Regions from separate parts of the Pseudomonas sp. FFPRI_1 genome, predicted to be linked through region 1. Evidence: predicted binding sites of a transcription regulator. Region 1 holds the regulator's gene; each other region holds the start of a gene.
The links. The regulator sigma-54, encoded in region 1, starts transcription at its own class of promoters, with help from an activator protein. The targets are predictions, from matches to a motif close to ANTGGCATNNANNTTGCTNT.
Positions count from the first base shown of each region.

Region 2: the regulator sigma-54 is predicted to act here: its motif matches at 2,857-2,876, upstream of glnK (P-II family nitrogen regulator).
Region 3: the regulator sigma-54 is predicted to act here: its motif matches at 1,754-1,773, upstream of ACZ5BO_RS10985 (CmpA/NrtA family ABC transporter substrate-binding protein).

Region 1 is NZ_AP029168.1:1,329,219-1,336,948, forward strand. It holds gene ACZ5BO_RS05910 (superoxide dismutase) at 1-25, shown strand, start outside; gene ACZ5BO_RS05915 (ZIP family metal transporter) at 59-952, shown strand; gene ACZ5BO_RS05920 (HPr family phosphocarrier protein) at 986-1,258, opposite strand; gene rapZ (RNase adapter RapZ) at 1,275-2,132, opposite strand; gene ptsN (PTS IIA-like nitrogen regulatory protein PtsN) at 2,135-2,599, opposite strand; gene hpf (ribosome hibernation-promoting factor, HPF/YfiA family) at 2,612-2,917, opposite strand; gene ACZ5BO_RS05940 (RNA polymerase factor sigma-54) at 3,054-4,547, opposite strand; gene lptB (LPS export ABC transporter ATP-binding protein) at 4,729-5,454, opposite strand; gene lptA (lipopolysaccharide transport periplasmic protein LptA) at 5,454-5,999, opposite strand; gene lptC (LPS export ABC transporter periplasmic protein LptC) at 5,986-6,558, opposite strand; gene ACZ5BO_RS05960 (KdsC family phosphatase) at 6,568-7,092, opposite strand; gene ACZ5BO_RS05965 (KpsF/GutQ family sugar-phosphate isomerase) at 7,092-7,730, opposite strand, start outside.
Region 2 is NZ_AP029168.1:7,504,744-7,512,473, reverse strand. It holds gene ACZ5BO_RS33915 (TetR/AcrR family transcriptional regulator) at 1-420, shown strand, start outside; gene ACZ5BO_RS33910 (YifB family Mg chelatase-like AAA ATPase) at 752-2,245, opposite strand; gene ACZ5BO_RS33905 (accessory factor UbiK family protein) at 2,404-2,664, opposite strand; gene glnK (P-II family nitrogen regulator) at 3,081-3,419, shown strand; gene ACZ5BO_RS33895 (ammonium transporter) at 3,453-4,790, shown strand; gene ACZ5BO_RS33890 (secondary thiamine-phosphate synthase enzyme YjbQ) at 5,002-5,427, shown strand; gene sutA (transcriptional regulator SutA) at 5,530-5,853, shown strand; gene ACZ5BO_RS33880 (HAD family hydrolase) at 6,036-6,731, opposite strand; gene xerC (tyrosine recombinase XerC) at 6,731-7,627, opposite strand; gene ACZ5BO_RS33870 (DUF484 family protein) at 7,630-7,730, opposite strand, start outside.
Region 3 is NZ_AP029168.1:2,411,713-2,419,442, reverse strand. It holds gene rmf (ribosome modulation factor) at 282-497, shown strand; gene ACZ5BO_RS10990 (quinone-dependent dihydroorotate dehydrogenase) at 643-1,662, opposite strand; gene ACZ5BO_RS10985 (CmpA/NrtA family ABC transporter substrate-binding protein) at 1,893-3,104, shown strand; gene ACZ5BO_RS10980 (ANTAR domain-containing response regulator) at 3,120-3,695, shown strand; gene ACZ5BO_RS10975 (nitrate/nitrite transporter) at 4,082-5,293, shown strand; gene ACZ5BO_RS10970 (protein kinase domain-containing protein) at 5,301-6,971, shown strand; gene nirB (nitrite reductase large subunit NirB) at 7,362-7,730, shown strand, end outside.

The DNA of each region.
Region 1 (7,730 bases):
ACGCTACCAGGCCGCGATGGCCTGATCCTCTCCCTCAAAACAAGATCTAAGGCCGACTATGGGCACTGAAACACTGGCGATCAGCAGCGGACGGATGTTTCGTTATGCCTTCGGTTCGCTGTTGCTGTTGGCGGGCACCGCATTGCTGGTGGCTCAAGGGCTGAGCTGGCTTGACCTGGAGCCACGACTGCTGCGTGCATTGCAGGGTGGATCTATCTGCGCCCTGGGCACGGCGCTGGGGGCGGTCCCGGTGCTGGTGATCCGCAGGATGCCAATCGCCGTGAGTGACACTCTGCTGGGTTTCGGTGCTGGTGTGATGCTGGCGGCGACGGCGTTTTCACTGATCGTTCCCGGCATTGCCGCCGCCCAGGACCTGGGGTTGTCTGCCTGGGGGGCCAGCGGTCTGATCTGCTTCGGCATCCTGTTGGGAGCCTTTGGTCTGTTTCTGGTGGATCGCAAAGTTTCCGGGGGCTGCCCGGAGGTCCTGGTAGGGACGCCGGAGCATCCGGTGATTGCCCCGCGCATCTGGCTGTTTGTGTTTGCGATCATTGCCCACAACATTCCGGAAGGGATGGCGGTGGGGGTGTCGGCCGGCGGCGGCATGCCCGATGCGGACAGCCTGGCCATGGGCATTGCCCTGCAGGACGTACCAGAAGGCCTGGTGATTGCACTGGTGCTGGCGGGGGCGGGAATGTCGCGGGTCAAGGCGTTCCTGATCGGTGCGGCTTCAGGTCTGGTGGAGCCGGTCTTCGCCCTGTTGTGCGCATGGCTGGTAAGCCTGGCGGAGTTGCTGTTGCCATTGGGCCTGGCCCTGGCCGCGGGTGCCATGCTGTTGGTGGTGACTCACGAAGTGATTCCCGAGTCGCGGCGTAACGGGCATGAGAAGTTGGCCAGCCTTGGCTTGTGTATCGGTTTCTGCCTGATGATGGTGATGGACACGGCACTCGCCTGAGTGCCTTGTGGCGAGCGAGTGCCCGGTTCGGGGTTACTCGCCTTCGTCGAAGAAGTTGTTGATCAATGCCACCAGCGCGTCCAGCGCTTCCTGTTCCTGCTCGCCTTCGGTTCTCAGATGGATCTTGGTGCCCTTGCCGGCGGCCAGCATCATCATGGCCATGATGCTCTTGCCGTCGACCATGGATTCCGGGGTCCTGCCGGCGCGGATCTGGCAGGGGAACTGGCCGGCCACGCCGACAAATTTGGCTGAGGCTCGGGCATGCAGGCCCAGTTTGTTGATGATCTCAATTTCCAGAGCTGGCATCGCGGGGTAGATCCTTTCAGCTAAGGTCGCGGTGGCGAACCTGGACGTTCTTCAGGGGTTTTTGCAGGACCTGGCCCAGGCGCTCGGTCAGGTACACGGAACGGTGGTGCCCACCGGTGCAGCCGATGGCGATGGTCACATAGGCGCGGTTGCTGGCGGCAAAGCGTGGCAGCCACTTGAGCAGATAGCTGGAGATGTCCTGGAACATTTCCTCGACATCGGGCTGCGCGGCCAGGTACTCGGCCACCGGGGCGTCCAGGCCGGATTGAGCGCGCAGTTCGGGTTTCCAATATGGATTGGGCAGGCAGCGCACATCGAACACCAGGTCGGCATCCACCGGCATGCCGCGCTTGAACCCGAAGGACTCCACCAAAAACGCGGTACCGGGCTCGGGCTGGTTCAGCAGCCGCAGCTTGATGGTGTCGCGCAGTTGGTAGAGGTTCAGATTGGTGGTGTTGACCTTGAGGTCCGCCAGATCGACGATCGGCCCCAGCAACTGGGTTTCATCGTGGATGGCCTCTGCCAGCGAACGGTTGGCACTGCTCAGTGGGTGGCGGCGACGGGTTTCCGAGAAGCGCTTGAGCAGGGTCTCCTCGTCGGCGTCCAGATAAAGCACATCGCACTGGATGTGCCGGCTGCGCACTTCTTCGAGCAACTCGGGGAAACGCGACAAGTGGCTGGGCAGGTTGCGTGCGTCGATGGACACCGCCACCAGCGGTTGGGCCAGTTCGGTGTGAATCAGCGCACGTTCGGCAAGCTCGGGCAGCAGCCCGGCCGGCAGGTTGTCGATGCAGTAGTAGCCGTGGTCCTCGAGAACATCGAGGGCGGTGCTTTTACCTGAGCCGGAGCGGCCGCTGACGATGATCAAGCGCATGATTACTGACCGTTTTGCTCGTCCAGGACAACCTGATACAAGGCTTCGTTACTGGTGGCACTGCGCAGCCGATCACGAACTTCCTTGCGATCGAGCATGCTGGCGATCTGCCGGAGCAGCTCCAGGTGTGCATCGGTGGCCGCTTCCGGGACCAGCAGGACGAACAGCAGGTCCACCGGTGCGCCGTCGATGGCGTCGAAATCGATCGGAGCGTCCAGGTGCATCAAGGCACTGATGGGCGACTCGCAGCCTTTGAGGCGGCAGTGGGGAATGGCGATGCCGTTGCCAAAACCGGTGGATCCCAGTTTTTCACGGGCAATCAAGCTCTCGAAGACATCCTGCATCTCCAGATCAGGCACTTCGCGGCTGATCAGGTTGGCAATTTGTTCGAGGGCGCGTTTTTTACTGCCGCCCGGCACGTTCACGAGGGAACGGCCGGGGGTCAGGATGCTTTCAAGTCGGATCATGGGAGGGGAGTGTTAGCGACCCGTACCTTGGAGAAGGTGGAGTTGCTTTTCCTTATGCTTTTTCAGTTGGCGGTCAAGCTTGTCGGTGAGCAGGTCAATTGCGGCATACATATCGTCATGTTCTGCATTGGCGACGACCTCCCCACCGTGGATGTGCAGGGTGGCTTCGATTTTCTGCTTGAGCTTCTCGACAGCCATGGTGACCTGCACATTGGTAATCTTGTCGAAGTGGCGCTCCAGCCGGTCGAGTTTTTCGCCGATGTAGACGCGCAGGGGTTCAGTCACTTCGAGTTGGTGTCCACTGATGTTGACTTGCATACAGCTTCTCCTTCGTTGCCAGTGCATAACGCGGCAGGCTGGGTTGCCTGCCACCTAGACTGTGTCCGAACCCGCTGCGCCTGAATGCGGCCCGGAAGGTTCGGCACACCCTGAAACGCTGTGGCCAGCCCGGCGGCTACATCAACCGCTTGCGTTCGCTGGAAGGCGCGATCCCAAGGGATTCGCGGTACTTGGCGACGGTGCGACGGGCTACCTGAATGCCTTGTGCCTCCAGTAAACCAGCGATCTTGCTGTCACTCAACGGCTTTTTCTGATTTTCCGCCGCGACCAGTTTTTTGATGATTGCGCGGATCGCCGTGGACGAGCATTCACCGCCTTCAGAGGTGCTGACGTGGCTCGAGAAAAAGTATTTCAGTTCATATATGCCCCGTGGGGTATGCATGAATTTCTGCGTGGTCACCCGGGAAATCGTCGATTCATGCATGCCCACCGCTTCAGCGATGTCATGCAGAACCAGGGGCTTCATGGCTTCATCGCCGTACTCGAGGAAGCCGCGCTGGTGCTCGACGATCTGGGTGGCGACCTTCATCAGGGTTTCGTTGCGGCTCTGCAGGCTCTTGATGAACCAGCGGGCTTCCTGCAACTGGTTGCGCATGAAGGTGTTGTCGGCGCTGGTATCGGCACGGCGAACGAAACCGGCGTACTGCGCGTTGACTCGCAGGCGCGGTACGGATTCCTGGTTCAGCTCCACCAGCCAGCGCTCGTTGTCCTTGCGCACGATGACGTCCGGGACCACGTATTCAGCTTCACTGGATTCGATCTGCGAGCCGGGGCGCGGGTTGAGGCTTTGCACCAGCTCGATGACCTGGCGCAGCTCGTCTTCCTTGAGTTTCATGCGGCGCATCAACTGGCTGTAGTCGCGGCTGCCCAGCAGGTCGATGTAGTCGCCGACCAGGCGCTGTGCTTCGGTCAGCCAAGGGGTTTTCGCCGAGAGCTGACGCAACTGCAGCAACAGGCATTCGCCCAGGTTGCGGGCAGCGATGCCGGCCGGTTCGAATTGCTGGATGCGGTGCAGGACGGCTTCGATCTCGTCCAGCTCGATATCCAGTTCAGGATCGAAGGCTTCGAGAATTTCCTCGAGGGTCTCCTCGAGGTAGCCCTGGTTGTTGATGCAGTCGATCAGGGTCACGGCGATCAGGCGATCGGTGTCCGACATCGGTGCAAGGTTCAACTGCCAGAGCAGGTGGCTTTGCAGGCTCTCGCCAGCCGAGGTGCGGGTGGTGAAGTCCCACTCGTCATCATCGTTGCTCGGCAGGCTGCTGGCGCTGGTCTGGTAGACGTCTTCCCAGGCGGTATCCACCGGCAGTTCGTTGGGAATGCGTTCGCTCCACTCGCCGTCCTCGAGGTTGTCCACCGTGGGGGCGGCTTCCTGGTAGGAGGGTTCCTGGATCTCGGTATTGGGTTTGGACTCGGGGTTGTCGGCCAGGGGGTCGCTGTTGTCGAAGTCGTCGCCTTCTTCCTGGCGTTCGAGCATCGGATTGGACTCCAGGGCTTCCTGGATTTCCTGTTGCAGGTCCAGGGTCGACAATTGGAGCAGGCGGATGGCCTGTTGCAGCTGCGGTGTCATCGTCAGCTGCTGGCCCATTCTCAGGACTAGCGATGGTTTCATGGCAGGGGCTTAACACCTTATTTGCCGGCGCGCATGCGCCATCCACTACAGGGCGCCGGAGCGCCAAACATAAGCAAATTATATGCCTGAAACTGAAGTGTTTGCCTAGAGCGCGGTAACAATAAAATTTGTAGGGTTTATTGTTCCCGGCGCTCTGGCGTCTAGCCCTACACCTCAGCCCTTACAGGCGGAACTCATGGCCCAGATAGACTTCCTTGACCAGTTCATTGGCCAGGATGGTCTCGGAATCGCCTTCAGCGATCAGTTGCCCGTCGTTGACGATGTAGGCGGTCTCGCAGATGTCCAGGGTTTCCCGGACGTTGTGGTCGGTGATCAGCACCCCGATGCCCTTGGCCTTCAGGTGGTGGATGATCTGCTTGATGTCGCCGACCGAGATCGGGTCGACACCGGCGAAGGGTTCGTCCAGCAGGATGAACTTGGGTGCGGTGGCCAGGGCCCGGGCGATCTCCACTCGGCGGCGTTCGCCACCGGACAGGCTCATGCCGAGGTTGTCGCGGATATGGTTGATATGGAATTCCTGCAGCAGGCTTTCCAGTTCCTGGCGACGGCCGGCCTTGTCGAGTTCCTTGCGGGTCTCGAGGATGGCCATGATGTTGTCGGACACCGAGAGCTTGCGGAAGATCGAGGCTTCCTGGGGCAGGTAGCCGATACCGGCACGGGCGCGGCCGTGCATCGGCTGGTGGCTGACATCCAGGTCGTCGATCAGGACGCGGCCCTGATCGGCCTGGACCAGGCCGACGATCATGTAGAAACAGGTGGTCTTGCCGGCACCGTTGGGGCCGAGCAGGCCGACGATCTGCCCGCTGTCGATGGACAGGCTGACATCACGCACGACCTGGCGGCTCTTGTAGCTCTTGGCCAGATGCTGAGCTTTCAGAGTTGCCATTACTGGGCCTTTTGCTCGTCGGTTTTCTTTTTCGGCTGGATGACCATGTCGATCCGCGGACGTGGCGCGGTGACCGAGCTGCCATTGGCGCGACCGGCGTTGGCCACTTGCTTGACGGTGTCGTAGACGATTTTCTCGCCTTCGGTGGTGTTGCCGTCGTTGATCACCTTGGCCTTGTCGATCAGTACGATGCGGTTCTGCTGGGCATGGTACTGGATGGTCACGGCGTAGGCCTGGACCGGCTTCGGATCGGTCTGCTTCTGCAGTTGCTCGAAGTACGCCAGGTTGCCCACCGACGTCACCACGTCGATCTCGCCGGTCTTGGACCGGGTGATGGTCACGGTGTTGCCGGTGATCTTCATCGAGCCCTGGGTGATGATCACGTCGCCCCTGTAGGTGGCCACGCCGTTCTTGTCATCGAGCTGGGCGTCGTCGGCCTGGATGCGGATGGGCTGTTGGCTATCGTTCGGCAGAGCCCAGGCGCTCACGCTTCCCAGTGCTGCGCCCAGACTGAGCAAAATAGGGAGGGTTTTAACGAGCCTCATACTGTCCTCTTACGTTCGATAGCAGGTTCATCCTGCCGTCTTTCAAATACGCTTTCATTCCCTTGGCCGTAGTCACGCCGCCGGCGCCGTCGATTCTAACGGCTTGCTCGGTCTGCGCATATTGCTTCTGCGGGAATACTGTCATGCGGGTGGTGGTGATCAGCAGATTGCGGTTGTGCTCGTCGGTGCGGGACACCCGTACCGAATCGATCAGCTCGACTTCGGTGCCGTCCGGATTGACCTCGCCGCGCTCGCTCTGGACGTGCCAGGGAAAGGTGGTGCCACGGTACATCTGCAGGTCCGGCTTGGTCAGCAGGGTCACTTCGCTGGATTTGACGTGCTCGACCTTGTCCGAGGTCATTTCGTACTGCAGTTTGCCGTCGGGCAGGTACTGCACGCTGCGGGCGTTGATCACGTAATAGTCGATGGCGCTTTCGTCGACCTGGGCCACGGGCTTGTCGAGGAAGCGTTCGGGGCTGATGTTCCAATAACCGACCGCCGCGAACAGCAGGGCGATGGTTCCGAAGACCAGAATGTTGCGAATCTTTTTGCTCAGCATGGTCGGGCTCTATAAGTAAGCGGCATTGGCTGCTTCAAGGCGATCCTGGGCACGCAGGATCAGCTCGCAGAACTCCCGGGCAGCGCCTTCGCCGCCACGGGCAATGGTGACGCCATGGGCATGTTCGCGGACAAAGCCTGCCGCGTTGGCGACCGCCATGCCCAGGCCGACGCGGCGGATCACCGGCAGGTCGGGCAGGTCGTCACCCAGGTAGGCGACCTGTTCATAGCTTAGGTTGAGTTGGGCAAGAAGTTCGTCCAAAACCACCAGCTTGTCTTCACGGCCCTGGTACAGGTGAGGAATCCCCAGGTTCTTGGCCCGGCGCTCTACCACCGGGGTCTTGCGCCCGCTGATGATCGCCGTCTGTACGCCGGCAGCCATGAGCATCTTGATGCCCTGGCCATCGAGGGTGTTGAAGGTCTTGAATTCACTGCCGTCTTCGAGGAAGTACAGGCGGCCGTCGGTCAGGACGCCGTCGACGTCGAACACCGCCAGCTTGATGTGTTTGCCGCGTTGCAGCAGGTCGGTACTCATTACATGACTCCCGCGCGCAGCAGGTCGTGCATGTTCAAGGCGCCGATCGGCCGGTCTTCCTTGTCCACCACCACCAGGGCGCTGATTTTATGGTCTTCCATGATTTTCAGGGCTTCAGCGGCCAGCATGTCGGCACGGGCAGTCTTGCCATGAGGGGTCATGACCGAGTCGATGGTGGCGTGATGAATATCGATGGCGCGATCGAGGGTGCGACGCAGGTCACCGTCGGTGAAGATCCCGGCCAGGCGGCCATCGGCCTCCAGAATCACGGTCATGCCCAGGCCCTTGCGGGTCATTTCCATGAGCGCGTCCTTGAGCAGGGTGCCGCGCTGCACCTGCGGCAGGTCCGAGCCTTCGTGCATGACGTTCTCGACCTTGAGCAGCAGCCGGCGGCCCAGGGCGCCTCCCGGATGGGAGAATGCGAAGTCTTCGGCGGTGAAGCCGCGGGCTTCCAGCAGGGCCACGGCCAGGGCATCGCCCATGACTAGTGCGGCGGTAGTCGAGGACGTCGGTGCCAGGTTCAATGGGCAGGCTTCGTGCTCGACATGAACGTTGAGGCTGACATCGGCAGCCTTGGCCAGCGGCGACTCCGGGTTGCCGGTGAGGCTGATCAACTGGATGCCCAGGCGCTTGATCAG
Region 2 (7,730 bases), 1.3 Mb from region 1:
CGCGAGGCCTTCGTGCGCTTTGCCAACGAGCAACTGGAGGCGATGCAGGAGCCGTTGCGCGATGCTGCGCCGTTGCAGGCGTTGCAGGGTTTTCTCCGTGATTGCCTGCCGGATTCCAGCGACGCCGGCTGGGCGTTGTGGCTGGATGCCTGGGACGAAGCCATGCATGACCCGGAATTGGCCGAGGCCTACTTGAGCATCAACGGCCAGTGGCAGGCGCTGCTGGCGGCGATCATCGACGATGGCGTACAGGCGGGGGTATTCCGCTGTATCAATTCCGGGCGCGCGGCCCGGCAGATCTTCGCCCAGACCATGGGGTATGCCGACGACCTGTTGCTGCGGGCTTCGCCCGAGGCGGCCAAGGCGGCGCAGGAGGAGGTCATGGAGGTGGCGGGCCTGTTGCTGGGGTTCAAGGATTGATGCGGGGGATGCCTGTCTCTTGCGCGACCTGTGGGGATGCACTCTATCGAGGAATGCCCTTCGCCCAGCAAGGCACGGGGCGAGGGGGCTGCTGGCAGGAGCGGGTATTTCTGCCTGGGGGCGTTGAACGCGATGAGGGAACGGCCCAGGGCAGATCTTCTGCTGGCTGGTCGAGGTTTGCAGCGCCGCCAGTGCCTGGATATAGAGCGGGTGCATGCAGTGGCGGCAGGCCAAAAGCTCCAGTGGATCATGATCGTGCACCCTTGATGGGCCTGGGGCGGCTCTGACGCGCAGATAGTTCTGCGGGCAGCGCCGTTCAGGGAATGCGCCATCAACCGGTGCCGGGCCGATATTGCAGCGCTTCGGCCAAATGTTCGCGATGGATGGCGGCCACTTGTTCCAGGTCGGCCAGGGTCCGCGCCACCTTGAGCAGGCGGTGGGCGGCACGCAGTGACAGGTTCAGGCGTTCGCAGGCGGCTTCAAGCCAGCGCTCGTCGGCTGTGGATAAGCTGCAGTGCCGCCGCAAGCCGGGCAGGTCGAGAAAGGCGTTGGCACACCCCTGGCGTTGCCGCTGCAGGTCCCGGGCCAGGGCCACGTGGATGGCGGCACTCGCGCTGTTCTCGCCTGCCTGTGGCCCGGGGCTCAGGGCCGTGGCTTCACGGGCTACGGTCAGGTGCAGGTCGATGCGATCGAGCAACGGGCCAGACAGTTTGTTGCGGTAGCGCTGGATCTGCTCGGGTGTACAGCGACAGCGCCCGCTGGGCTCACCCAGATATCCACAGGGGCAGGGGTTCATCGCGGCCACCAACTGGAAGCGCGCCGGGAACTGCACCCGGTCGCGGGCCCGGGCAATGACGATCTGCCCGGACTCCATGGGTTCGCGCAGTACCTCCAGGACCTTGCGGTCGAACTCCGGCAACTCATCGAGAAACAGCACGCCGTGGTGGGCCAGGGTGATTTCTCCCGGTTGGGGTTTCGAGCCGCCGCCTACCAGCGCTGGACCTGAGGCTGAATGGTGAGGCTGGCGAAATGGCCGCTGCGGCCAATGACGCAGCGGCGTGTGGCTGCTCACCGATTGAATCGCCGCCACCTCCAGGGCTTCGTCTTCCTGAAGCGGCGGCAGCAGACCAGGCAGGCGGCTGGCCAGCAAGGTCTTGCCGGTGCCCGGCGGTCCACTGAACAGCAGGTTGTGGGCTCCGGCGGCGGCGATCAGCAGGGCGCGCTTGGCGGCGAGCTGGCCCTGGACTTCGCTCAGGTCGGGGTAGGGCGGTGGATTCGGGGGGAGACCATCGCTGACATGGGGCGCGATGGGGGCGTGCCCGTTGAAATGGGCCACCGCTTCCAGCAGATGATCCACGGCGATTACTTCGAGGCCTGAAGCCAGGCAGGCTTCTTGCGCATTGGCGCGAGGCACCAGCAGGGTGCGTCCGGCATCACGTGCCGCCAGCGCCGCCGGCAGCACGCCGCGTACCGGACGCACAGCACCGGACAAGGCCAGTTCACCGAGGCACTCCATGTTGTCCAGGGCCAGGGCCGGTACCTGCATGCTAGCGGCGAGGATGCCCAGGGCAATGGCCAGGTCGAAGCGTCCACCGTCCTTGGGCAGGTCGGCCGGGGCCAGGTTGAGGGTGATGCGGCGGGCAGGGAAGTCGAAGCCGGCGTTGAGGATGGCGCTGCGCACCCGGTCCTTGCTTTCCTTGACGGCGGTTTCCGGCAGGCCGACCAGGGTCAGGCTGGGCAGGCCGTTGGCCAGATGCACTTCAACGCTGACAGCCGGGGCCTGTACGCCCACCTGGGCGCGGCTGTGGATGATTGCCAGGGACATCGAAAGACTTCCTTGAAACAGCGGGAGCCGCGTCCTGCGGTGCTGCAAGGATAGTTGAGGGGAGTGGGGCGATGGCAGCTTGAATGCAGACAGGATATGTCGTCGGCGCTGTCGTGGCTGTCGCCCGCAGGGCGGGGCCTGCAGGCGAATGCATCAGTTCACTGGGCGGGCGGAGTGAGCCGGGCTTCCAGCTCGGCCACCTTGGCCTCCAGGCTTTCCAGGCGCGCCCGGGTGCGGGCCAAAACCACCATCTGACTGTCGAACTCTTCCCGGCTGACCAGGTCCAGCTTGCTGAAGCCGCTTTGCAGCAGGGCCTTGAACTGGCTTTCGATTTCGTTGCGGGGCAGGGGCGTGTCACCGCTGAGCAAACGCGAGGCGTGGCCGCTCAGGGCGTCGAGAAGGTCTTTGGGCGCGAGCATGGGAGTGTCCTGAATAGCAGATGGCTCGCAGTGTATCACGCACGACAGAGGGGCTTGCGGGTGGCCGGTCTGCACGTTTTTCGCGCATCTGGCCGGGCGCCCGCGCACCGTTATTGTGCGTATCCGGGGCCTCGATTTGCGGTATGCCTCGGCGGTTGCGGGCAAAGGACTGAAATCACTGATTCTTCCCGAGATGGCAAGCTTTCTGCTTAGACCCTGGTGACCCATGCACTGATGCAGTCGCTGTGATGAATGCAGTGCGACAGGCGGAACGGGAAGTGTTTCGTCCGGGGCGGTTAGCTGGCGTCGGCCGGGCTGAGGAAGGCCGACGATGCGTTACAAAGCCAGGCACTGCGCTTAGACTTGAGCCGGGTTTGTTTTCCTGGGGCAAGTCCACCAATTCGGGAGAGAGTTTCATGAAGCTAGTCACTGCCATCATCAAGCCGTTCAAGTTGGACGACGTGCGCGAGTCGCTGTCCGAAATCGGCGTGCAGGGCATTACCGTTACTGAGGTCAAAGGCTTCGGCCGGCAGAAGGGTCACACCGAGCTGTATCGCGGTGCGGAGTATGTAGTCGACTTCCTGCCCAAGGTGAAGATCGATGTCGCGATTGACGACAAGGATCTTGACCGGGTTATCGAGGCGATAACCAAGGCTGCCAACACCGGCAAGATCGGTGACGGCAAGATCTTCGTGGTCAATCTGGAACAGGCTATTCGCATCCGTACCGGCGAAACCGATACCGACGCAATCTAAGCCGCCAAACCCAACGCCCCAGGAGAAAACAATATGACTCTGCGTAAATTCGCAGGGCTAGGAGCCCTTTTGCCCCTCGTAATGCCAGGCCTGGCCATGGCGGCAGACGAAGCGGCGGCTCCAGTCCTCAACTCTGGCGATACCGCCTGGATGCTGACCTCCACAGCCCTGGTGCTGTTCATGACGATCCCTGGCCTGGCGCTGTTCTACGGCGGCATGGTGCGGTCGAAAAACATTCTTTCGGTGATGATGCAGTGTTTCGCCATTACCGGCCTGATCACGGTCCTGTGGTTCATCTACGGCTACAGCATGGCGTTCGATACCACCGGGATGGAAGCCGGCGTGGTCAATCTCAATTCCTTCGTGGGCGGTTTTTCCAAGGCGTTCCTGGCGGGTATCACTCCGGCCAGCCTCACCGGTCCGGCCGCGTTGTTCCCTGAAGCGGTGTTCGTCACCTTTCAGATGACCTTCGCCATCATCACCCCGGCGCTGATCGTCGGTGCCTTCGCCGAGCGGATGAAGTTCTCTGCGATGCTGATCTTCATGGGCGTGTGGTTCACCCTGGTGTATGCGCCGATCGCGCACATGGTCTGGAGCGGCCCGGGTTCCTTGCTGGGCGACTGGGGCGTGCTGGATTTTGCCGGCGGCACCGTGGTGCATATCAATGCCGGTATTGCCGGCCTGGTGGCCTGCCTGGTGCTGGGCAAGCGCAAAGGCTTCCCGACTACCCCCATGGCGCCCCATAACCTGGGCTACACCCTGATGGGCGCGGCCATGCTGTGGATCGGCTGGTTTGGTTTCAACGCCGGTTCTGCCGCCGCCGCCAATGGCACCGCCGGCATGGCCATGCTGGTGACTCAGATTGCAACTGCCGCCGCAGCGTTGGGCTGGATGTTTGCCGAGTGGCTCACCCACGGCAAGCCCAGTGCCCTGGGTATCGCTTCGGGCGTGGTGGCCGGCCTGGTGGCAATCACCCCGGCCGCTGGCACCGTGGGCCCGATGGGGGCTCTGATCATCGGTCTGTCGGCGGGCGTGGTGTGCTTCTTCTGTGCCACCAGCCTCAAGCGCAAGCTGGGCTATGACGATTCCCTGGATGCCTTCGGCGTACACGGCATCGGCGGTATCCTCGGTGCGATCCTTACCGGTGTCTTTGCTGCTCCGTCCCTGGGTGGTTTCGGCACGGTGACCGACATCGCCGCCCAAGTCTGGATCCAGGCCAAAGGCGTGGGGTTCACGGTGATCTACACCGCCATCGTCACCTTCATCATCCTCAAGGTCCTGGATGCGGTCATGGGGCTGCGGGTTACCGAAGAAGAGGAAGCGGTCGGTCTCGACCTGGCCCAGCACAACGAGCGCGGTTACAACCTGTAATCATCGTCGAAACAAAAAGCCCGGCTTCGGTCGGGCATTTTTTTGCCTGGCGTTTGTCATTGAAAAAGGCTGAAAGGATTTTCTGGTGAGCCTTGGCGTGTTTGCCATGGCGATTTTTACCAGGGCAAATGCTTACACTAAAGCAGGATTATTCGGCGCTTTGTTTTTTCCCTGAGCGCGCTAGAATGCGCGCCGAAGCGTGGAGAACGGTATGTGGCAACAGACCCTGATTACCCTGCGGGCCAGGCCCCGGGGCTTTCATCTGGTGACGGACGAGTTGCTGGCCGGCTTGCCTGAGTTGAAGGCATGTCGAGTGGGTCTGCTACACCTGTGGCTGCAACATACCTCGGCCTCGTTGACCATCAACGAGAATGCCGATCCGGCGGTCCGGCGCGACTTCGAGCGTTTCTTCAACACCCTGGTGCCTCAAGGCATGGCCGGGTACGAACATGACGACGAAGGTGCGGACGACCTCCCGGCGCACTTCAAGGCCAGTTTGCTAGGCTGTCAGCTGACTTTGCCGGTAGCGGCGGGGCGTCTGGCGTTAGGCATCTGGCAAGGTGTTTATCTGGGCGAGCATCGTGATCAGGGCGGTGCTCGCAAAGTCCTTGCCACCTTGCACGGTGATAAGGCATAAGCCGCTGAATATCAGTGGATGTTGATTTTTTTCCAGCGGCCTTCGACAGTCGGCACAGCTGGGCTATAACTAATCTGCTTTTCGCAAGTCATGAGGTAGAACATGAGCGACGATGATCTGGAAAACGACGACCTCGAAGTAGGTGACGAAGACGATACCGAAGAAGGTCTTGAAGCGGCCGCCGACGATGTGGCGGAAGACGATGGTGGCGATGCACCAGCGCCGACAGCCAAAGGCAAGGCCAAGGCTGCGGTCTCGGTAGACGAACTGCCAAGCGTCGAAGCCAAGAACAAGGAGCGTGATGCGCTGGCCCGTGCCATGGAAGAGTTCCTGGCCCGTGGCGGTAAAGTGCAGGAAGTCGAGGCCAACGTGGTCGCCGATCCGCCCAAGAAGCCTGACAACAAGTACGGCAGCCGGCCTATCTGAGCCTTGCTACTTGCTTGCTGAAAAAGCCCGCCGTCGCTGCGGGCTTTTTCATGGGCAGCAGAAAAGCGGCTTTAAGCGGCAAGCTACAAGCTACAAGTTTGAACCCGGAGGCCCGAAACTGGCAGCTTGAGGCTTGAGGCTTGAGGCTTGAGGCTTGAGGCTTGAGGCCGCAAGCCGCTGCCTTATTTCCAGCTGGCCAGCAGCCGTGGCAGCTCGGTCAGGCTGCGAATCTCGGCATCTGGGGCGCGTTCGGCCTCCCAGGCCTTGCCGGCAGGGTTGAACCAGATGGCGCGCAGGCCAGCCTGCTGGGCGCCGGCGATATCGTCACCCGGGTGATCGCCGATATGCACGGCGGTGTCGGGTGTGGCCCCGCCCCGTTGCAGGGCTTCCTGGAACAGCCGGGCATCGGGCTTGGCGATGCCGATGTCCTCGGCGCACAGGGCGAACTTGAAGTAGTCCGCCAGCCCCAGGCGGCGTACATCGGCGTTGCCGTTGGTGACCACGCCCAGGGCGAAGTGATTGGCCAGGGCCTCCAGGGTCGGTAGCACCTCGGGAAAGACCTCCAGCTGATGGCGGGCATGGAGGAACACCTCGAAGCTCTGGTCGGCCAGCCGGTTGGCCTGGGCGTGGTCGTATCCGGCTTCTTCCAGGGCATGAAACAGCACCCGCCGGCGCAGGGCGCTGATCCGGTGCTTGAGAGTCGGCTCGTGGTTCAACACCCGCTCGCGAATGGCCCAAAGATGCTCCACCGGCACGGCCCCCAGGTTCGGCGCGTGTTCCGTCAGCCACTGGCGCAGGGTGGCTTCGGCACTGACGATCACCGGGGCGGTGTCCCACAGGGTGTCGTCGAGGTCGAAGGTGATCAGCTTGATGGTCATTACTCACCGCCTTTGGTGCGTTTGGCCCGTGGGTGGGCGCTGTCGTACACCGCTGCCAGATGCTGGAAGTCCAGGTGGGTGTAGATCTGCGTGGTCTTGATGTCCGAATGCCCCAGCAGCTCCTGCACTGCGCGCAGGTCCTGCGAGGATTCCAGCAAATGGCTGGCAAAGGAATGGCGCAGCATGTGCGGGTGCAGATTCTGCCCCAGCTCACGTTCGCCGGCGGCCTTGACCCGCAGTTGAATGGCACGTGGTCCGAGGCGCCGGCCTTTCTGGCTGACAAACAGGGCGCTGTCCGGCGGGTTGCTCAGGGCTCGCAGCGGCAGCCACAGCGCCAGAGCCTCGCGGGCTTTCTTGCCCACCGGCAGGACCCGGGTCTTGCTGCCCTTGCCCTGGACCTGCACCAGGCCATCCGCCAGGTCCAACTGCTCGAGATTCAGGCTGGTCAGCTCGGAAAGCCGCAGCCCGCAGGAGTAGAACAGCTCCAGGATTGCCTGGTCGCGGTGGGCCAGGAAGTCATCTTCCACGGCGCCATCGAGCAACTGCAGGGTGCGGTCGGTGTCCAGGGTCTTGGGCAGGCGCCGTTCGCCCTTGGGCGGGGCCAGGCCGTTGGCCGGGTCGTGATCGCACAGCCCTTCGCGGTTCAGGTAGTGATACAGCCCGCGCACGGCGGACAACAGGCGAGCCAGGCTGCGGGACGACTGCCCCTGTTGGTGCAGGCGCGCGATGATGCTGCGCAGGGTCTGGATATCCAGGTCGTTCCAGCGCTGCACCTGCTGCTTGTCGCAGAAGCCCAGCACCTTGTCGAGGTCGCGCTGATAGGCTTGCAGGGTATGGGGCGACACCTGGCGCTCACTGCGCAAGTGCGCGCAGTAGGCGTCCAGCTGTTGGTGCATGGTCAGCGTACCGAGCGCAGCGAGTGAGTGAAGCGCGGCAACACGCGGCCCGTGACCTCGGCAATGTAGCTGAGGAACAGGGTGCCCACCGAACTCTTGTAGT
Region 3 (7,730 bases), 1.1 Mb from region 1:
ATCTAGTGAGAGGCTGATCATAGCGGGCTTTGCCTGACAAACCGGATACAAAACCCCTCAGGCTTATGGCCTGGACAGCAATATCGTTACGTCCTTATGACAAAACGATCATTCACTTGCTGTGACCTATTGGTTAGAACTCAACACAGGTTGGCGCCGCAATGGCGTCAACATCAAGGCTCGCGACGCCGGCAGCGAGCACCAACGGCAGAAGCAATCTGCCCGACCTCAGATGAAGGTCGACGGGACATAAGACAGTCAACAAGTGAGGGAAACACCCTATGAGAAGACTAAAGCGTGATCCGTTGGAAAAAGCGTTTTTACGCGGATATCAGTATGGCGTTAATGGCAAGTCCCGTGAGCTTTGCCCATTTACTCTACCGTCGGTACGCCAAGCCTGGATTAACGGCTGGCGAGAAGGACGCGGCGACAACTGGGACGGTATGACAGGCACTGCGGGCATCCACAGACTCAACGAACTTCGCGCTGTCGGCTGATCAGGGCACATTCCGACACCTACAACTTGAATAGATGACGACTTAACCACGCACGCCCCATCCGGGCGGCGGGCTTCGGCCCAGGGGCTCCTTCGAGGAGCCCTTTTTTATCAGCGTGGTTTCAACCCGCCTGCTGCAATCCCCCTCAGCCCATGGCCGCGATGGCATCCACCGATTCGCGAATCAGCGCCGGGCCCTTGTAAATGAAGCCCGAGTACAGCTGCACCAGGCTGGCCCCCGCGGCAATCTTCTCGGCCGCGTGCTTGCCTTCGGTGATGCCGCCCACGGCGATGATCGGCAAACGGCCGGCCAGTTCGGACGCCAGGACCTTGACCGTATGAGTACTCTTCTCCCGTACCGGCGCGCCGGACAGGCCGCCCGCCTCAGCGCCGTGCTCCAGGCCTTCGACCCCTTCACGGCTCAAGGTGGTGTTGGTGGCAATCACCGCATCCATGCCGGTTTCCAGCAAGGCCCGGGCCACCTCGATGGTTTCCTCGTCGCTCATGTCCGGAGCAATCTTGATCGCCAGCGGCACGCGCTTGCCATGGATCGCCGTCAGCTCCTGCTGGCGCTGGCTCAAGGCCGACAATAGCTGCTTGAGGGACTCACCGAACTGCAAGCTGCGCAGGCCCGGCGTGTTCGGCGAGCTGACGTTGACCGTGACATAGCTGGCATGGGCATAGACCTTGTCCAGGCAGATCAGGTAATCATCCACCGCCCGCTCCACCGGGGTGTCGAAATTCTTGCCGATATTGATCCCCAGCACGCCCTTGAATTGCGCAGCCGCGACCCGGGCCAGCAGGTTGTCGACCCCAAGGTTGTTGAAGCCCATGCGGTTGATGATGGCTTGCGCCTCGGGCAGGCGGAAAATCCGCGGCTTGGGGTTGCCTGGCTGGGGACGCGGGGTGACGGTGCCGATCTCGACAAAACCGAAACCCAGCTGAGCGAAACCATCGATGGCCGCGCCGTTCTTGTCCAGGCCTGCAGCCAGCCCCACCGGGTTCGCGAACTCCAGGCCCATGACCTTGACCGGCATCCGCGCCGGCGCCTTGCACAGCAGACCGTTGAGGCCCAAACGCCCGCCCGCGCCGATCAGGTCCAGGGACAGATCGTGGGAGGTTTCCGGGGAGAGTTTGAACAACAGCTGGCGGGCCAGGGTATACATGGGCGGGATGAACTCGGTGGCGGCGAAATAAGGCGCCGATTATAGCCGGCGCCGGGGCCTGCAGGCGAGGCGCAGAGTGAAATCCCCGGCGGCTGGCATATGCCTTGCACTCTCTTGACTATGCAGACCTCGGCCAACGGCGGCCCAGGCCGAAGGACAATGGCGTCGTCACCCGCACCGGCCCTGCCCGGCCGGCGGGGACGACGCTTTTTCATGCAAGGTGCCAAGCCATGACCGATCTCCCCAACACTGCGCTGGCCTGGGTCAACGGTAGCGACGCCCCGGAAAAGTCCGCGATCAACCTGGGCTTCATGGCCCTGACCGATTGTGCCTCGGTGGTGGTCGCGGCTACCCAGGGTTTCGCCCAGCCCTACGGCCTGACCTTGAACCTCAAGCGCCAGAGTTCCTGGGCCAACCTGCGGGACCAACTGGTCAGCGGCGAACTGGACGCCGCCCACAGCCTGTACGGCCTGATCTACGCGGTGCACCTGGGCATCGGCGGCATCAACCCCTGCGACATGGCAGTGCTCATGGGCCTGAACCAGAACGGCCAGAGCATCAACCTGTCCCGGGAACTGCAAGCCCTCAAGGTGACCAGCCCTGAAGCATTGGACCGCCACGTGCACCAAAGCCGGGCGAGGTTGACCTTCGCCCAGACCTTTCCCACCGGCACCCACGCCATGTGGCTGTACTACTGGCTGGCCAGCCAGGGCATTCACCCCTTGCAGGATGTCGACAGCGTGGTCGTACCGCCACCGCAGATGGTTGCCCACCTGCAGGCCGGACGTATCGATGGCTTCTGCGTCGGCGAACCCTGGAGCGCCAGCGCGGTACAGCAAGACCTGGGCTTCACCCTGGCCACCAGCCAGGCGATCTGGCCCGACCACCCGGAAAAGGTGCTCGGCTGCACCCGCGCCTTCGTCGAGCAGTACCCCAACACGGCTCGGGCCCTGGTCATGGCGGTCCTCGAAGCCAGCCGCTTTATCGAGCAAAGCTCGGAGAATCGCCGCAGCACCGCTCAGCTGTTGAGCGCCGCCGACTACCTGAATGCACCACTGGACTGCATCGAGCCACGCCTGTTGGGCGACTACGCCGACGGCCTGGGCAATCGCTGGCAAGACCCTCACGCCCTGCGCTTTCATGGCCAGGGCGCCGTCAACCTGCCCTACCTGTCGGACGGCATGTGGTTCATGACCCAGTTCCGCCGCTGGGGCCTGCTGCGCGAAGACCCGGACTACCTGGCCGTCGCCCGCCAGGTACAGCAGCTTGAATGCTATCGCGAGGCGGCCACGGCGCTGGGTATCGCCGCCTGGGGCCAGGACCTGCGCAGCAGCCAGTTGATCGACGGCAAGGTCTGGGACGGCACGCAACCGGCTGCCTATGCCCGCAGCTTCAAGCTGCATGCCTTGAGCGACAGCCCTGCTCTTGTCGCCCAGCGCTGACCGGAGCCCGCCACCATGCTGCGTATCCTGCTGATCAACGACACGGCGAAAAAAGTCGGACGCCTCAAGGCCGCCCTCAGCGAAGCCGGTTTCGAGGTGATCGATGAATCCGGCCTGACCATCGACCTGCCTGGGCGCGTCGAAACGGTGCGCCCGGATGTGATCCTGATCGATACCGAGTCACCCAGCCGTGATGTCATGGAGCAAGTGGTGCTGGTCAGCCGTGACCAGCCCCGGCCCATCGTGATGTTCACCGATGAGCACGACCCTCGGGTGATGCGCCAGGCCATCAAGTCCGGGGTCAGCGCCTATATCGTCGAGGGCATCCAGGTGCAACGCCTGCAACCCATCCTCGATGTGGCCATGGCGCGCTTCGAAAGCGACCAGGCCCTGCGTGCACAACTGCAGGCCCGGGACCAGCAACTGGCGGAACGCAAGCGCATCGAACTGGCCAAGGGCCTGTTGATGAAGATGAAGGACTGCGACGAAGAACAGGCCTACACCCTGATGCGGCGCCAGGCCATGGGCAAACAGCAGAAACTGATCCAGGTGGCGGAACAGATCATCGCCATGCAGGAACTCCTCGGCTGAGCGAGCCCCGGTAGGAGCCGGCTTGCCGGCGAATAGGCCTCTGAACCTTGTGCCGGTCCTGAGGGCGCCTTCGCTGGCAAGCCAGCTCCTACAACCAGCTCCACGCCCAGCCCCACAACCAGTTCCACAGCCAGTTCGACAGCCAGGTCCTGCTGCTGGGGTCGGCAGAGGTTGGCGCGGCTCTTGCTATCAGATCCACAACGGTAACCAACGGCGGTTGCCCCACCTACGACAAAGACGTCGCGCACCCTGCTCGCCCACAACGAGCCGGGTGCCGACGTTTTTGCGTTTTGGCCCCACTGAACGGGGTCGGTGGCGCGGCCGTGGCGGCGCTCCACCTGCTGGCTCATGACGATTCCAACGATTCTTATCAGCTGAGGTGCGCGATGAATTCAAGCTTCTGGAAATCCGGCCACACCCCGACCCTGTTCGCGGCCTTTCTGTATTTCGACCTGAGCTTCATGGTCTGGTACCTGCTGGGCCCCTTGGCGGTACAGATCGCCGCCGACCTGCAACTGAGCACCCAGCAGCGCGGGCTGATGGTGGCCACGCCGATCCTTGCCGGCGCGGTACTGCGCTTCATCATGGGCCTGCTGGCCGATCGCCTGTCACCGAAAACCGCCGGCCTGATCGGCCAGGTCATCGTCATCGGTGCGCTGTTCGGGGCCTGGCGGCTGGGCATCCACAGTTATGAGCAAGCCTTGCTCCTGGGCGTATTCCTCGGCATGGCCGGGGCCTCCTTCGCCGTGGCCCTGCCCCTGGCCTCGCAATGGTACCCACCGCAGCATCAGGGCAAGGCCATGGGCATCGCCGGAGCCGGCAACTCCGGCACCGTGTTCGCCGCACTGATCGCCCCGGTGTTGGCAGCAGCCTTCGGCTGGAACAACGTCTTCGGCTTCGCCCTGATTCCACTGCTGCTGACCCTGGGCCTGTTCGCCTGGCTGGCGCAGAATGCCCCCGAGCGGCCCCGGGCCAAATCCATGGGCGACTACTTCAAGGCCCTCGGCGACCGTGACAGCTGGTGGTTCATGTGCTTCTACAGCGTCACCTTCGGCGGTTTCATCGGCCTGGCCAGCGCCCTGCCCGGCTACTTCAACGACCAGTACGGCCTGAGCCCGGTAACCGCTGGCTACTACACCGCCGCCTGCGTGTTCGGCGGCAGCCTGATGCGCCCCCTGGGCGGCGCCCTGGCGGACCGCTTCGGCGGCATTCGCACCTTGCTGGCGATGTACAGCGTGGCGGTGATCTGCATCGCCGCCGTAGGCTTCAACCTGCCCAGTTCCTACGCTGCCCTGGCGCTGTTCGTCTGCACCATGCTCGGCCTGGGAGCCGGCAACGGCGCGGTGTTCCAATTGGTGCCGCAACGCTTTCGCCAGGAGATCGGAGTCATGACCGGGCTGATCGGCATGGCCGGCGGCATCGGCGGCTTTGCCCTGGCAGCAGGCATGGGTGCCATCAAGCAGAGCACCGGCAGCTATCAACTGGCCCTGTGGCTGTTCGCCGGCCTCGGGGTACTGGCCTGGTTCGGCCTGCATGGGGTCAAGCGTCGCTGGAGAACCACCTGGGGCTCGGCCGCCGTGACTGCGGCGCGGGTCTGAGACGGCCATGGCCCTGCAACTGAGCCATGCCCAGGCCAGCGCCACCGGCCCTCGCAGGGAAAACCAGGATGCCGTGCGCCTGGTGACACCGGCGCCAGCCCTGGCTGCGAGCAAGGGCCTGCTGTTCGCCATTGCCGACGGTGTCAGCCAGTGCGCCGATGGCGGCCTGGCCGCACGCTCCACCTTGCAGGTCCTGGCCCTGGACTACTACGCCACGCCGCAAACCTGGGCCGTGGCCCAATCCCTGGAGCGCCTGCTGATCGCCCAGAACCTCTGGCTCCAGGCCAATGGCGGTGGCCAGCCCCTGCTCACCACCCTCAGCGCCCTGGTGCTGCGGGGCCGGCGCTTCACCCTGGCCCATGTCGGCGACTGCCGGGTCTACCGCTGGCATGGCGGTCAGTTGCAACGCATCAGCGAGGACCACGTCTGGGACCAGCCGGGCATGCAGCACGTGCTCAAGCGCGCATTGGGGCTGGACCAGCACCTGGTGCTGGATTTCCTCGATGGCGAACTGCGCCTGGGGGAAAGCTTCCTGATGCTCAGCGACGGGGTCTGGGCCACCCTGGGCGATACTGCGATTGCCGCGATCCTGCGGGACCAGCCGGACCCGGATACCGCCGTCGCCACCCTGGTCAGCGCCGCCCACCTGGCCGGCAGCCAGGACAATGCCAGTGCGCTGCTGGTACGGGTCGAGCAACTGGGGGAGGACAGCATTGGCGACGCCCTGATGCACCTTCAGCAATGGCCCCTGCCCCCGCCACTGAAACCCGGACAGCGGTTCGAAGGCTGGCACATCGAAGGCATGATCAATCGCAGCCGACAATCGCTGCTGTATCGCGTGCATGACGATCAGCAGCAAGCCTGGCTGCTGAAAACCCTGCCCGAGGCCCTGCGCGATGACCTGCCGGCCTGCCAGGCGTTGCTGTCCGAAGAATGGCTGCTGCGTCGGGTTGCCGGGCGACACTTTCCCCAGGTGCATCACGGCGGCTCACGCCAGCACCTGTACTACCTGATGCGCGAATACCCCGGGCAGACCCTGGCGCAGCTGTTCCAGCAGAGCGGCCCGCTGCCCCTGGCCCAGTGGCAGTTTCTCGCCGAGCGCCTGCTGCGTGCCGTGGGCCTGCTGCATCGACGGCAGATCCTGCATCGAGACCTCAAGCCGGAGAACCTGCTGCTGGGGGACGATGGCGAATTGCGCGTGCTGGATTTTGGCCTGGCCTACTGCCCCGGGCTGTCGGCGGACCCGGCCCACCTACTGCCCGGCACCCCGAGCTTCATTGCTCCGGAAGCCTTCAGTGGCGAAGCTCCGAGCCCGCAGCAGGACCTCTATGCCGTGGGCGTGACCTTGTACTATCTGCTGACTGGACATTACCCCCATGGCGAGATCGAAGCGTTCCAGCGACCGCGCTTCAGCCTGCCGGCGCCCCCCAGCCGCTACCGCCCGGACCTCCCGGAATGGCTGGAGCACACCCTGCTCCGCAGTGTCGCCAGCAACCCGGCGCAACGCTTTGAAACGGCCGAACAATGGCTGCTGGTACTGGAGCAAGGGGAACGCTGCAGCTTGAGCCCGCGCGCCCTGCCGCTGCTCGAGCGCGAGCCACTGAAAGTCTGGCGCAGCGTGGCCCTGGTTGCGTTACTGCTGAACCTGGTGCTGCTGTTCCTGCTGCTGCGCCACTGAAAGCCGTGGGCGAGGCCGTCCAGCCAGGAAAGAAACCATCAGGACGTGCGGTGACGGCCCGCCACTCAAAGCGGGTCTTCGCAGAGGCAATGGCGATCGCGCCGAAAAAGGGCGACCTGCCTTGATTCGGTGCAACACATGGCACCGGCAAGCCTCAGAACCGGCGCCGACGCCTTGCAGCATCACGACTTCGACAAGTTGGCACAGGCGCTGCATCAGCTTGTGCAACAGACATAAAGCCCGCCCTTCAACGACGAAGGCAGGCTTCCCGAGAGAACGGGACCGGACAAAGGCGTCCTCGTCAGGCTACTGACGGGACGCCTTTTTTGTTTGCGCGCATTTTGTCGAGCCAGGCCTCACACCGACCGGCCTGTGCTCCCGGAGAAGCCCATGAAAAGACTCAAGCTGGTGATGATCGGCAACGGCATGGCCGGGGTACGCACCCTGGAGGAACTGCTCAAACTGAGCGACGAGCTGTATGACATCACGGTCTTCGGCGCCGAACCCCACACCAACTACAACCGCATCCTGCTGTCACCGGTCCTGGCTGGCGAGCAGACCTTCGAGGAGATCGTCCTCAACGACCTGGACTGGTACCAGGACCACAACATCAAGCTGCTGCTCAATCGCAAGGTGGTGCACATCGACCGCAGCAAGCGCCGGGTGATCGCCGAAGACGGCAGCGAAGCCGAGTACGACCGCCTGCTGATCGCCACCGGCTCCACGCCCTTTATTCTGCCGATCCCCGGCAAGGACCTG